2 regions of the Litoribacterium kuwaitense genome follow, and region 1 is predicted to be linked to the other one. Evidence: riboswitches for the same ligand, from Rfam matches in the RefSeq annotation. Region 1 holds a riboswitch; the other holds the start of a gene.
What was found. Region 1 has a riboswitch for S-adenosylmethionine ahead of metE (5-methyltetrahydropteroyltriglutamate--homocysteine S-methyltransferase). Riboswitches for the same ligand answer to the same signal wherever they lie in the genome.

Region 1 (6,846 bases):
ATCTTCCGGATAATTCAATACAGTCGCATAAAGGTAGGAGCCATTCACTGTAAAGCGAATATCTTCGGCCGTAAACTGTTTTGATTTCTCATCTGTAAATTGTCCCTCTTGGACTTCTGTAGGTCCCTCACCAAACTTCCGCCAAACTTGACTATGATAAATCGCCTCACCGTTCACGTTTAGCCAGTCACCAATCTTGAGCAGAATTTCCTTATCCTCATCAGGGATCGTTCCGTCTGCCTTCGGTCCGATATTTAATAATAAACTCCCATTTTTACTGACAATATCGACAAGGTCACAAATCAATTCATTCGCCGTTTTGTAATCATTATTTTCTGTGTAGCACCAGGAGTTTTTTGCTACGGAAGTATCTGTTTGCCAAAAGTAAGGCTTCTGTTCGGCAAATTGTCCTCTTTCTATATCGATCACAGCCGTACCGAACATAAAGGCATCGTGTTTATAGTTGATCGCGACGTCAATTCCCCACTCATCGGCACGATTATAATAATACGCCGCAAATTTTTTCAAATAAGGTTTAACTGACTGATGCTGAATCCACCAATCGAACCACATGATTTTCGGTCGATAGCGATCAACAATTTCGCACGTACGAATGAGCCAATCCTCAAGAAACGCTTTCGACGGGGACGGACTATGTAAATCATGGTGTTTCGGCTCAGGCATGGCTGGCCAATAGAAATCCCCTCTTTCAAGCGGCTCGTTAATATCACTAGCAAATTCTTTTCCGTGCCCCATAAAGAACCAATGTTCTATCCGATGTGACGAGGTACTTAACGGAATGTTTCTTTTTTCTAATGCCGAGCCTAATTCACCGACGATGTCGCGCTCTGGTCCCATTTCATAGGCATTAAAACGAGAGAAATCGCTTTTATACATTTGAAAGCCATCATGATGTTCCGCGACAGGCATGACATACTTTGCACCCGCGTTTTTAAACAGCTCGGCCCATTCATCTGGATTAAACTGCTCGGCTTTAAACATTGGGATAAAGTCTTTATAGCCAAAATCCTTATGATTTCCATACGTTTGAATGTGGTGCTCATATTCCTTCGAGCCTTGAATGTACATATTTCTAGGGTACCATTCATTTCCAAACGCAGGGACCGCGTACACCCCCCAGTGAATGAAGATACCAAACTTCGCATCACGGTACCATTTTGGTAATTCATATTGCGATAGCGAATCCCAATTGTCTTTAAACCGTCCTTTTTGAATCACACGATCAATGTCTTTTAAATAATCTGTAATTTTTTGCTCCATCATCGTTTTCCTCCTAGGTATTAGTACAATTGATCCTACTCTCATGAGAATGTACAAAGTAATGCCTTTTATATCATAAAACACGTCCTTCTCATTTAGCGCTTACCATTCGTAAACGAGCTTCTCTCCATTTCGCCAATTTGATCATGAGACATAAGAATATTGTCTCTGTAAATTGCCAAAGACACACTAGCTTTTTCCCTACAAAGAACCTTTTCAATTAGATACTACCTTAGTTTTTATGTGAGCGGTAACATTTTAGCACAATCTATCCCTACAAATCTGCATGGGAAAAGCGATAAAAAAAACGCGCACACTTCAAAGATAAAGTGTGCGCGCTTCTTTAAGTATGGAGCCAAGGGGGCTCGAACCCCTGACCTCTACGCTGCCAGCGTAGCGCTCTCCCAGCTGAGCTATGGCCCCTCGTTTTATCCGACAACAATTATTATAGAGAAAATGCTGGTAAAATGCAACACTTTTTTCTTATATACGGATAAAAAACGAGCTCATTTTTCCTCACAACTGTGTTTGGAAATATTCACTAAAAATTTTGTTGAATGTTCCAATGCTTGGTTTGTAAACACGCTTAAATAGCATGACCAATGCCTTATCAGTCTTAGCAATCACTTCATTCAACGTTTTCAACAGTTTCGTTTTAGGAAACAAAATCTGCCTCCATCTCTTGAACCAGCTGCGCGCCTAGCTCATACATCTCGTCAGGCACGTCGGTATCAGGATCCTCTGGACTTTGAAATTGGTTCACGGAAGCCGTAATGTTGCTTGATGATGCTTTGTAATCAATCGACCGCTGGTACTGATGGCCAAGGACAAAAGGCTGACCAATCACTACAGTCGCTTCAGGCTCATCTAACGGAGCGCCTGCTGAAGTGATCGGGATGCGAACAAAATAATACGTTTCCTCTCCCGGAAGGCGATAATCAAAAAAGCCATGGTCATAATCCCAGCTTCCGCCTAACGCAAACCCTTTTTTCTCCATCATTTGTGCTAAACGGTGCATCTTCATTTGCTTGCCTTCAAGTGCAGACGGAATCGTTCTCACCGAAGCCCACTCCCTTTTAATCAAATTGACATTATGTATTAAACTTCCCGGTCGCTTAAAATGTATACAATAGATGTTTCGCGCACGAAAAAACCGCTCGACCTCGAGCGGCTTTCTTCATTAATATTGTTATTGCTGTTTACTAAGGACGCTTTCGCGGACGTCGTGGGCGGCTTTCACCATCACTTTAAGCGCTTCGACGGTTTCTTTTTCAGCACGGGTTTTCAAACCACAATCTGGATTTACCCAAAATTGTTCAGGGTCTAGCACGGTGAGTGCACGCTTAATATTTTGCACCATTTCTTCTTGCGTCGGGACGCGTGGCGAATGAATATCGTATACGCCGAGACCAATGCCCTTATCATAGTGATCATCCTCAAACGCAGAGACAAGCTCTCCATGACTTCTCGACGTTTCAATGGAAATAACATCAGCGTCAAGAGCGTCAATCGACTTAATGATTTTGTCAAATTCGCTATAGCACATATGCGTATGAATTTGCGTTGTCGGCTTGACAGCACTCGTCGCTAAGCGGAATGATTCTACGGCATCATTCAAATAAGCTTCATGTAAATTCTTCTTCAGTGGAAGTCCTTCGCGAAGCGCTGGCTCATCAACTTGGATCATCGTGATGCCATTCTCCTCTAAGTGACGAATTTCTTCACGTAAGGCAAGACCAATTTGCAGGACAACGTCTCTTCTTGAGACGTCGTTACGGACGAATGACCAGTTTAAAATCGTAATCGGACCGGTCAGCATTCCTTTGACAGGACGGGACGTTAATGACTGAGCATATTTGCTTTCTGCAACTGTCATCGGTTCTCTAAACGCAACATCTCCGTAAATGACGGGTGGCTTTACGCAACGCGAACCATAAGATTGTACCCAGCCGTACCGAGTGAAGGCAAAGCCGTCGAGCTTTTCGCCGAAGTATTCAACCATGTCGGTCCGTTCAAATTCACCGTGAACGAGGACATCGATATCAAGCTCCTCTTGGATATCAACCCAACGTTTCGTCTCAGCTTGAATGAATGCTTCGTACTCTTCGTTGCTTTTCTCTTTTCTTCGCCATTTGAGACGTTCTTGACGAACAGTTTGCGTCTGTGGCAACGAACCGATGGTTGTTGTAGGTAGCAAAGGCAATTGAAATGCTTCTTTCTGTTTTTCTTTTCGCTCTGCATAAGGTGAAGCTCGATGAAAATCTTCATCTGTCAAAGCGGCAACTGCTTGACGAACTTCATTTTTTTGCCGTCCTGGCGCTTCTTGAAGCGTTGCTAGTGCTTTTAACTGGAGGTCCGCACCTGTTGTTTTCCCAGCCGCCCAATCACTAACGATTGACAGCTCAGTTAATTTTTCATCAGCAAAGGCTAGTCCATCACGCAGCCACGACGGCAAATCCTTCTCCAATTCAACCGTAACCGGAACATGAAGCAGACTGCATGAAGGCTGAATCACGATGTCTGGCGTAAGAGCGTTCAGCGCTTTTACGAGCACACCAACCGTTTGAATATCAGACCGCCAAATATTTCGGCCATTTAAAACCCCAGCAAATAACGTTTTCCCTTCAGGAAACCCTGACTCAGTAAGGGTTTTTAGCTGTGTTTCGCCATCGTGGACGAAATCGAGTCCAAAGCCATCGACATTAGACTTTTTAATGATTTCCCAATGCGCAATATTTGAAAAATACGTTTGTAGCTTGAGGTTAAGTTGCGGAAGCTCTGCTTTAATATCATTATACAATTCAGCAATTGTTTGAACTTCTTCTGTCGTTAAGCTAGTAGACAAGATCGGCTCATCGACTTGCACCCAAGCAGCACCGTCTTTTTCCAGTTGCTTAAAGATGTTGATATAAATAGCTTTAAGCTCGTTTAAACGCTCTGAAAATTGCTCAACACCTTTGGATAAAGAAAGAAATGTATAAGGTCCGACGATCACCGGTACACCGCCGTCAATGCCAATTTCTTTTGCTTCGTTAAAAGCATCACTCCAACGATTATGGACAAGTGCCGGCTTTGTCTTGTCATCAAATTCTGGCACGATGTAATGGTAATTGGTATTGAACCATTTCGTCATCTCTGAAGCGACCCCGTCTTTTGTTCCGCGTGCAATGGCAAAATATGTGTCCAAACCGGGTGTGTCTTCTAGTGAACGAAATCTTTCAGGGATAATATTTAAGCTCCATGCTGTATCAAGAATATGATCATACCAAGAAGAGTCAGCTACAGGAATAAAATCAAGGTTTTTCTTTTGTTGCTTTTCTAAATTTTCAATCCGAATGTTTTTTAACGCGTCCTTGAGAGTCTCTTCAGTTGTCTCGTTTTTCCAAAAAGCCTCTAATGCTTTTTTCCATTCCCGGTGAGCGCCAATTCGTGGATAGCCAATGTTTGCAGTTTTCATCTTATCCTCCTCGGTCTGTGTAAGTCATTGATTCATTTAACAAAAAAAACCTCTCCTAAGAGCGGAGAGGTCTGGTCACGTTCCTTCGCTCTCATCTCTCAAAGCTCTATCGCTTTGCAGGATTTAGCACCTTATTCAGATCTTCGTCTGAATGGTTGCCGGGTTTCACAGGGCCAGTCCCTCCACCGCTCTTAATAAGAGAGTATTTAATTATGAGTTATATCCTAGCACTAGATAAAATCATCTGTCAAACCTTTTTTTGAAGATTTTACGTTAAGCGATCTTTTAGCTCGTTTAAACGCTCTTCAAAGCCGGGCTTCCCTAGTAGAGCAAACATGTTTTGCTTATACGCTTCGACACCAGGCTGATCGAATGGGTTAACACCCAACAAGTAACCACTCATCGCGCATGCTTTCTCAAAGAAATAGACGAGATAACCGAAGTGATAGGCGTCGCGCTTAGCAATATGCACGTTCAAGTTCGGAACGCCGCCATCAATATGAGCTAGACGAGTACCTTCTTGCGCTTTTTTATTTACAAAGTCAAGGTCTCGACCACCTAAGTAATTTAAGCCATCTAAATTATTCTCGTCTTTCTCAATCAAAATTTGCGCACCTGGCTCCTCGACAGAGAGGACTGTTTCAAATAAATCTCTGCGTCCTTCTTGGACATATTGACCTAAGGAATGTAAGTCAGTTGAGAAATTGGCAGAAGATGGGTAGATCCCTTTCAGGTCTTTCCCTTCACTTTCTCCAAATAACTGCTTCCACCATTCAGAGAAATATTGCAAAGAAGGCTCGTAATTAATAAGCATTTCAATCGTATAGCCTTTGTTATACAAAACGTTTCTTACAGCAGCATACTGATACGCTTCGTTATCGTGAACGTTTGGCGCGCTGTAAGCTTCACGGGCATCTGCCGCTCCTTGCATCATATCTTGAATAGAAATACCACTGACCGCAATTGGTAACAGACCAACAGCAGTGAGCACAGAGTAACGCCCACCGACATCATCGGGAATGACGAAAGTTTCATAACCTTCTTCAGACGCCAATGTCTTTAAAGCCCCTTTTTCTTTATCCGTCGTTGCAAAAATACGCTTTTTCGCCTCATCTTTGCCATATTTTTCTTCCATCCACGTTTTCATATGGCGAAATGCAATCGCGGGCTCCGTTGTCGTTCCTGATTTCGAAATCACATTCACAGAAACGTCTTTGTTTTTTAAGACGTCTTGCAAATCCGCTACATATTGTGCAGAAATGTGGTGACCTAAGAAGATAATTTGCGGCGCCTTGCGGTCTTCTTTGTCAATGATATTGTAAAAGCTATGGTTTAACATTTCTAAGGCAGCACGGGCACCAAGATACGAACCACCAATCCCGATGACAATCAAAACATCGGAATGATCTTTAATCTGAGCTGCTGCTTTTTCAATGCGGGCAAACTCTTCCTTGTCATAATCAACTGGTAAATCGACCCAGCCCAAATAATCAGCGCCTGCGCCTGTTTTCTCATGAATACTTTTATGTAATGTTGAGACCGTCTGTTGTAAATAATCAATTTCATGAGGCTGAAAAAAGGACAGTGCTTCTTCATAAGAAAAATGTAGTGGTTTAGTCATCATGTACCTCCATTATGCTAGTCGCTCTATGTTTATTTTACCACGTTACACTCATAAAACCTAGCATACTTTCAAAAAAATCCACCCATACGAAACATTTGTCTCACTCACACTTACAAAGAGGCTCGTAAAATGGCCTCACAATCTGAAGCATTTAGCGTAGAAAACTGCCCAAATGGTCCGTTTTCCATTGCCTGTTCAACGATCGTCGGGAGCGTATTTTCTTCAATACCATAATCAGCTAATCGTTCTGGTGCACCAAGAGATGTCCAAAACACACGTAATTTTTCAATCCCCTCTAAAGCAATCTCTTCATCAGTTTTTCCAAGTGGATGAACTTCAAATACACGGATGGCAAATTGTTTGAAGCGCTCAACATTTTCTTGCAACACATGCTGCATCCAATGAGGGAAAATAATAGCCAGCCCTCCTGCGTGCGGGATGTCATGAACCGCAGAAATCGCATGCTCTAAATTGTGACACGCCC
Region 2 (6,846 bases), on a different contig from region 1:
GCCCTGCTCTTTTTCATTAATCTTTGCGAAAAAACCCGAAGACGCTTGTCGTCTGAACTACATTCGTAAACGCGTTTGGATCGACTTCGCGAATCGTATGCTCTAAATCATACAGTTCGTACCGCGTAATGACCATGACCAGCATATTCTTATCCTCTTTAGAAAACGCACCTCGAGCTGGCACTGTGGTGATTCCACGAACTAACCGAGCATGAATTGCTGCCTCTAGCTCTTCTGCTTTAGAGGAGACAATCATGACCGTGAGCTTCTCATGCCGTGTATGGATGACATCGATCACCCGTGTCGTGGCATAAAGGGCGACAAGTGTGTATAGGGCTTTTTCTGGCTCAAAATAAACACCTGCTATGACGATAATCAAGCTATTGAGGATAAAGAAATATGTACCGACAGGCTTGTCCTTCATACGCGATAACACCATGGCAATGATGTCCATTCCTCCGGTAGAAGCACCGAATTTCATCGTTAGCCCTACACCGATAGCAGAGGTCACTCCGCCAAACACAGAATACAATAAGATATCTTCAGTTTGCTCCACGATCGGAATAATTTCAAGGAAAAAAGTTAGCATAATGACGGACAAAAAACTATATATCGTAAATAGCTTCCCTACCTTTTTCCATCCTAAAATCGTAACTGGAATGTTGAGAATAAATAAGATGATACCTGTTAAGCCAGGCTGCTCTAGGATTGTCGCTATTAATTGAGATGCTCCAGAAAAGCCACTTGCATAGACGTTTGCTGGAATTAAAAAAACATTGAGCGCAATCGCATTGAGGAGAGCTCCAAAAATAATAATTAAAATTTTTCTTATTTCCGTCCACACCATAGGAGAATCGCCTCTTTTTCTGTGAAATCGAATGACCATGTATTATTATAGAAGCAGCCTTAAAATGAAAGCAATATTGAAGGCAGATGATTTAAGCATTAGAGTTGAATGTTGAATTATTTAATGCCTTTGTTACACTATTCATACAAACGACAGCTTTAAAAAACAGCTGGGATACAGGTGGTGAGAGCGTTGACAGTATTAATTACAGACAGTGCAAGTGACCTTCCACTAAAATGGTGTCAGGAAAACGATGTTAAGCTCCTATCTCTGCACGTACTTTTAAATGGAAAAGACTATCAGGAGCATCACGAAATCACATCGAAAGAAGTCTATGATGCGATGAGAAACGGCGCTGTGCCAAAAACAGCCCAAATACAACCAGATACATTTATCCAAACTTTTAAAGCGTGTGCGGAAAAAGGAGATGCTGTCATTTACATGGCTTTTTCTTCTGAACTTTCGGGCACATACCAAACAGCAGAGCTCGTTCACAAAGAATTACTCGAAGAATATCCTTCTTTTCAATTAACAATCATTGATTCTAAGTGTGCTTCTCTCGGTTTAGGGTTGCTCGTTCATCAAGCCGTCAAATGGCGAGACGAAGGTTTAGCTTACGACGAGCTTGTTAAACGTATTAGAAAACACCACAGCAGTATCGATCATATATTTACAGTGGATGATCTCGATTATTTGCAACGCGGCGGCCGAATCAGTAAAGCGGCAGCAATGATGGGTGGCTTACTTCATATAAAACCCATTCTTCATGCTGTCGAGGGTCGCCTCCTTCCATTAGAAAAAGTACGCGGAAACAAGAAGAAACTACAACGCATGCTTGATTTAATGGAAGAACGTGGTGTCCATTTAGGAGAACAAACAATTTTTATCAGTCATGCCGATGCGATTGATCAAGCAGAACTTTTTCGAAACGCGATTGAAGAACGATTTGGCACGACGTCGTTTGTCATCGAGTCCATCGGTTCAGTGATTGGCGCACACGTAGGCCCAGGAACGATCGCTATCTTTTATTTTAAAGAAACCGTAAAGTAATATACAAATACCTTGCTGAAATTTAAGAAGGTGCCAAAATGTAGACAAAGTCTTTCCTAAAAAGGCTGTGTCTGCATTTTTTAGTTCACGGGTTTCAACGAAATGATGCCGAGCATATGCTCATGAAAAAAGAATCCGAACGCGTCTGTCACAACCTACCGGCACCAAATTTTAACAAATCACTTTCTCCGGCGAGGTCGTAGTGCCAGTGTAAAGCACGTCGTCTATTTATTTGACAAGTCCCGTGCCAATAAAATGAGCTTGCATTTTCATTGATACCGTGTGTAAGATACTCAAGGGGGAGTTGTGATTTTTTAAGAAGTTGGTGTATAAAATGATCTCTAAACAAATTCCATGGACAACAATTTTTTCAGTCGTTTTTTTAATTCTTGTTTTACTGGTGACTTCAGCTTGTTCTCCAAATGGCGCGTCGTCTTCGGAGGAATTACCTGCAGACGAGACATACCAAACAGACGAGAAGCCGTCTAGTGCTGAAGAAGCCGCAGCTGAGCCTGCCGCTTCTGAACAAGAAGACAATGAAAACGCAGAACCACCACGTGAACAATCTGATCGACCCGTTTTTAACCCTGAAACCGATGTAGATGAAAATAATGTCATCACTGACCCAAACAGCACGCTCGTTTTAGTAAATAAAACGTATAAGCTGCCTGCTGATTATATTCCTGCTGATCTTGTCGAACCAGCAATAGATTTTCCTTTTACAGAGCAATTGCCTAAGCGTTTAATGCGTGAAGAAGCCGCGCGAGCAATTGAACCATTGTTTCAAGCAGCAAAAGACGAAGGGCTGCAGCTATTTGCAATTTCAGGATATCGCTCGTATGACCGACAAGAAACGATCTTCGCATCGAACGTTAATCGCTACGGTTCCGAAGAAGAAGCAAATGAAGTCAGTGCGATTCCCGGGGAAAGTGAACATCAAACAGGTTTAACGATGGATGTGTCAACCCCCTCTGTCAACAACACGCTTACAGAGGACTTTGCAGATACCCCTGAAGGGCAATGGTTGAAAGAAAATGCCCATCAGTTTGGATTTATTATACGTTTTCCAAAAGATAAAGTAGATATTACACAGTATAGTTACGAGCCATGGCATATTCGCTATGTCGGTGAAGAGCATGCTGAAAAGATCTACAACGAATCCATTACTTTAGAAGAATATTTACAAGCTCCAAGTACGATGTAAGAATGTGAACGTGTATGGAGATGAATGACATCGGTGCCCTTAGAGGTACCGATGTTTTTTGGTTTGTTTGGAAATGTGCCGATTCGGTAACACTAATTTAAACGCTATTTTAGGAGGAATCGGAATGCGTTCAAACGAATATCCCTTTTCAGCGCCCGCGCAGCACCAGCCTACCCAGCCTGGTTTAGAAAAAAACATGATGCCTCAACCTTTTTCAGACAACCCTGAGTATTTACCAGCTGGTAAGCTGCAAGGAAAAAATGCACTGATCACTGGTGGGGATAGCGGCATCGGAAAAGCTGTCGCGATCGCCTATGCGAAGGAAGGCGCCCACGTCGCCATCGTTTATTTAAATGAACACGAAGATGCACAAAGCGTACAAGCGGAAATTGAGAGCTATGGTGGTGAATGCCTTCTTATTCCAGGAGACGTCGGAGACGAAGCATTCGCCAAAGAAGCTGTAAACAGAACAATTGAAGCCTTTGGATCGCTACACATTCTCGTAAATAATGCCGCTGAACAACATCCGCAACAACGCTTTGAAGATATTACGAGTGACCAATTGGAGAAGACGTTTCGGACGAACATTTTTTCATGTTTCTATTTCACCCAAGCTGCCTTACCTTATTTAGCTGCTGGATGTACAATTATCAATACGTCGTCGATTACTGCATACAAAGGAAGTAAAGATTTAATCGACTACTCCGCAACTAAAGGGGCGATTACATCACTTACTCGTTCCCTGTCACAACAGCTTGTCGACCGAGGAATCCGAGTCAATGCCGTAGCTCCGGGACCGATCTGGACACCGCTGATCCCTGCATCCTTTGACGAGCAGAAAGTCGCAACCTTTGGAACAACGACACCAATGAAGCGACCAGGTCAGCCAGAAGAATTGGCTCCAGCTTATGTATACTTGGCTTGCGAAGACTCGTCTTATATGACTGGACAGGTTCTTCATATCAATGGTGGCTCCATGATTAACGGATAAACACTCTTTGCGACGATGTAAAAAAACGAGGTTGCTTTTTCGTCATAGCTCGTGTACAGTAATGAATAACAATTAAATCATACGTATTCTTTTTCTTATCCAGAGAGGTGAAGGGAAATGGCCCTATGAAGCCTCAGCAACCAGCCTATTGATTAGGCACGGTGCTACGTCCAGCAAGCAAATTTTGCTTGAAAGATGAGAAGAAGGATTTTTTTCTAAAAAAACTCCTTCTTTTTCTCATGAAGGGGTTTTTTCGTTGTTTTTTTCGCACTTTCGCTCGAAGACAGAGCGTTTGGCGGATGAGATGACGGATGCCCCCAACGCTATCTGACTGGATTCGTGCATCCAAGCGCCAGTCAGTAGCTTCCTAACAAATATAGACACATTACATTGAAGGAGGCATCCCTCATTGACAGAAAAAAAACTTGACACAACTTTTGCGCAAATTGGCAATCGCTCTGATACTGAAACAGGTACGGTCTCTCCGGCAATTTATTTATCTACTGCTTATCGACATGCAGGAATTGGAGAATCGACCGACTATGATTACTCACGTACAAAAACCCAACACGCGATGTTTTAGAAAAAGCCATCGCTGCTTTAGAAAGTGGTGAACGCGGGCTTGCCTTCTCATCTGGGATGGCCGCCATTCATGCCGTCATGTCTCTTTTTAAACCCGGAGATCACCTTGTCGTCTCAGAGGATCTTTACGGAGGAACTTACCGGCTTCTTGACAAATATGGACAAACGAACCACGGGATCACTTTTTCTAGTGTGCCTACCCACAATTTAAAAGAAGTGCAAAAAGCCATCACTCCGAAAACGAAAGCACTGTTTGTAGAGACACCGACAAATCCGTTGATGATTGAATCAGACCTGATCGAGCTCGGTTTTATCGCCCAAAAACACCGGCTAATATTCATTGTCGATAACACGTTTTTCACACCTTACTTACAGCATCCTCATTTATCTGGCGCTGATGTTGTCATTCATTCTGGGACGAAATATTTAGGTGGTCATAATGATGTCCTCGCTGGCTTAGTGACGGCTCGTGATGCAAAACTAGGACAACAGCTGGCCGATTACCAAAATGCCGCTGGAGCGGTGCTGTCTCCCTTTGATTGTTGGCTATTGATGAGAGGGATGAAAACATTGCCGCTCAGAATGCGACAGCATACGAAAAATGCGCAAGTTCTTGCCGATTTTCTTAAGACCCACCCCCTTGTGAGTCATGTTTTTTATCCTGGAAAAGGCGGGATGCTTTCCTTCCGTCTCACAGGTGAAGAGCTCATTGCACCATTTTTAAAATCACTCTCCTTGATTTGTTTTGCTGAGAGTCTCGGAGGCGTTGAGAGCTTTATTACGTATCCAGCGACACAGACGCACATGGACATTCCTGTAGAGGTTCGAAGTGCGTACGGTGTCTGCAATCGCCTCCTCCGCTTCTCTGTAGGGATTGAAGATGTTGAGGATTTAAAAAATGATTTGAACGCAGCCTTGCTAGAAGCATCTTCATCGCTACTAAAGGAGGAAAGCAAATGACTTTCATTGAAAAACTGCAAAAGCAACACGTGATTTTGGATGGGGCGATGGGAAGTTATCTATATGATGCCTACCAAATTACACATTGCTTTGAGCGTGTAAATTTGACCAACCCATCGTATGTGAAAGAGGTGCACCGTGCGTACGTAGATGCAGGTGCAGATGTGATTAAAACAAACACTTATGCAGCGAATGCCATTAAGCTGGCAAAGTACGGGCTTGAGGAACAAGTTGAAGACATCAATCGTGCAGCTGTTCGATTAGCAAAAGAAGCCGCCAAAGACCGTGATGTTTTTGTCGCAGGGACCATTGGTGGTATCCGTGATGTAACTAGGTCTGAAACAACCTTGGAAAAGATCGTCGCCACGTTTGAACAACAGGTCGATGCTCTCATTTCCGAAGGGGTCGATGCTCTGCTTTTCGAAACGTATTACGATGAAGAAGAATTACAAACAGTCGTCGCTTTAGCACGAAAGAAAACCAATATATTCATCATTGCTCAACTTTCTCTACAAGAGGCAGGTCGACTTCAAAATGGCAAGCCGCTAACGAAAGCACTCAAGCAACTAGCTTTGATTGGCGCTGACGTTGTTGGGATTAACTGCCGTCTTGGTCCATACCATACGATTGAAGCACTCAAAGGGGTCCCATTATTGCCGAACGTTTTCTTATCAGCAGCCCCGAATGCTGGCATGCCCGATGTACAAGATGGAAGACTCTTCTTCAAATCGCAGCCAGAATATTTCGGCGATTGTGCTCTTTCCTTGAGAAAGCAAGGGGTTCGTTTAATTGGCGGATGCTGTGGCACGACACCTGCCCATATTGCAGCGATGGCTTCTGCTGTTCAAGCATTAGAACCTGTCAGCGAAAAAACGATCGTTAAGCCACTTGTTGAAGAACCACCAAAACCATCTGTGTCACCATTAAGTGAAAAACCTTTACATCAGCTTGTACAAGAACGGACCTCTGTCATCGTAGAGTTGGATCCGCCTAAACATTTAGATGTTTCCGAGTATTTCAAAGGGGCTGTTGCACTGCATCATGCTGGTGTAGATGCGGTTACGATTGCTGACAACTCACTGGCGTCACCTCGCGTCTGTAACACTTCAATCGCGACAATTTTAAAGAATCAATACAATATTAAGCCGCTTGTTCACCTATCTTGCCGCGATCGAAACCTTATCGGTCTGCAATCTCATATTATGGGCCTTC

Region 2: another riboswitch for S-adenosylmethionine. It lies ahead of G4V62_RS06035 (methionine biosynthesis PLP-dependent protein); the one in region 1 lies ahead of metE (5-methyltetrahydropteroyltriglutamate--homocysteine S-methyltransferase).

Annotation. Positions count from the first base shown of each region.
Region 1 is NZ_JAALFC010000004.1:160,091-166,936, forward strand. It holds gene G4V62_RS04690 (alpha-L-fucosidase) at 1-1,284, opposite strand, end outside; tRNA gene G4V62_RS04695 (tRNA-Ala) at 1,632-1,704, opposite strand; gene G4V62_RS04700 (YugN family protein) at 1,937-2,341, opposite strand; gene metE (5-methyltetrahydropteroyltriglutamate--homocysteine S-methyltransferase) at 2,471-4,738, opposite strand; SAM riboswitch class I at 4,827-4,939, opposite strand; gene G4V62_RS04710 (glucose-6-phosphate isomerase) at 5,007-6,359, opposite strand; gene G4V62_RS04715 (iron-containing alcohol dehydrogenase) at 6,473-6,846, opposite strand, start outside.
Region 2 is NZ_JAALFC010000006.1:87,277-94,122, reverse strand. It holds gene G4V62_RS06055 (YitT family protein) at 17-847, opposite strand; gene G4V62_RS06050 (DegV family protein) at 1,031-1,897, shown strand; gene G4V62_RS06045 (M15 family metallopeptidase) at 2,232-3,101, shown strand; gene G4V62_RS06040 (SDR family oxidoreductase) at 3,226-4,092, shown strand; SAM riboswitch class I at 4,185-4,294, shown strand; partial or broken gene G4V62_RS06035 (methionine biosynthesis PLP-dependent protein) at 4,502-5,634, shown strand; gene G4V62_RS06030 (bifunctional homocysteine S-methyltransferase/methylenetetrahydrofolate reductase) at 5,631-6,846, shown strand, end outside.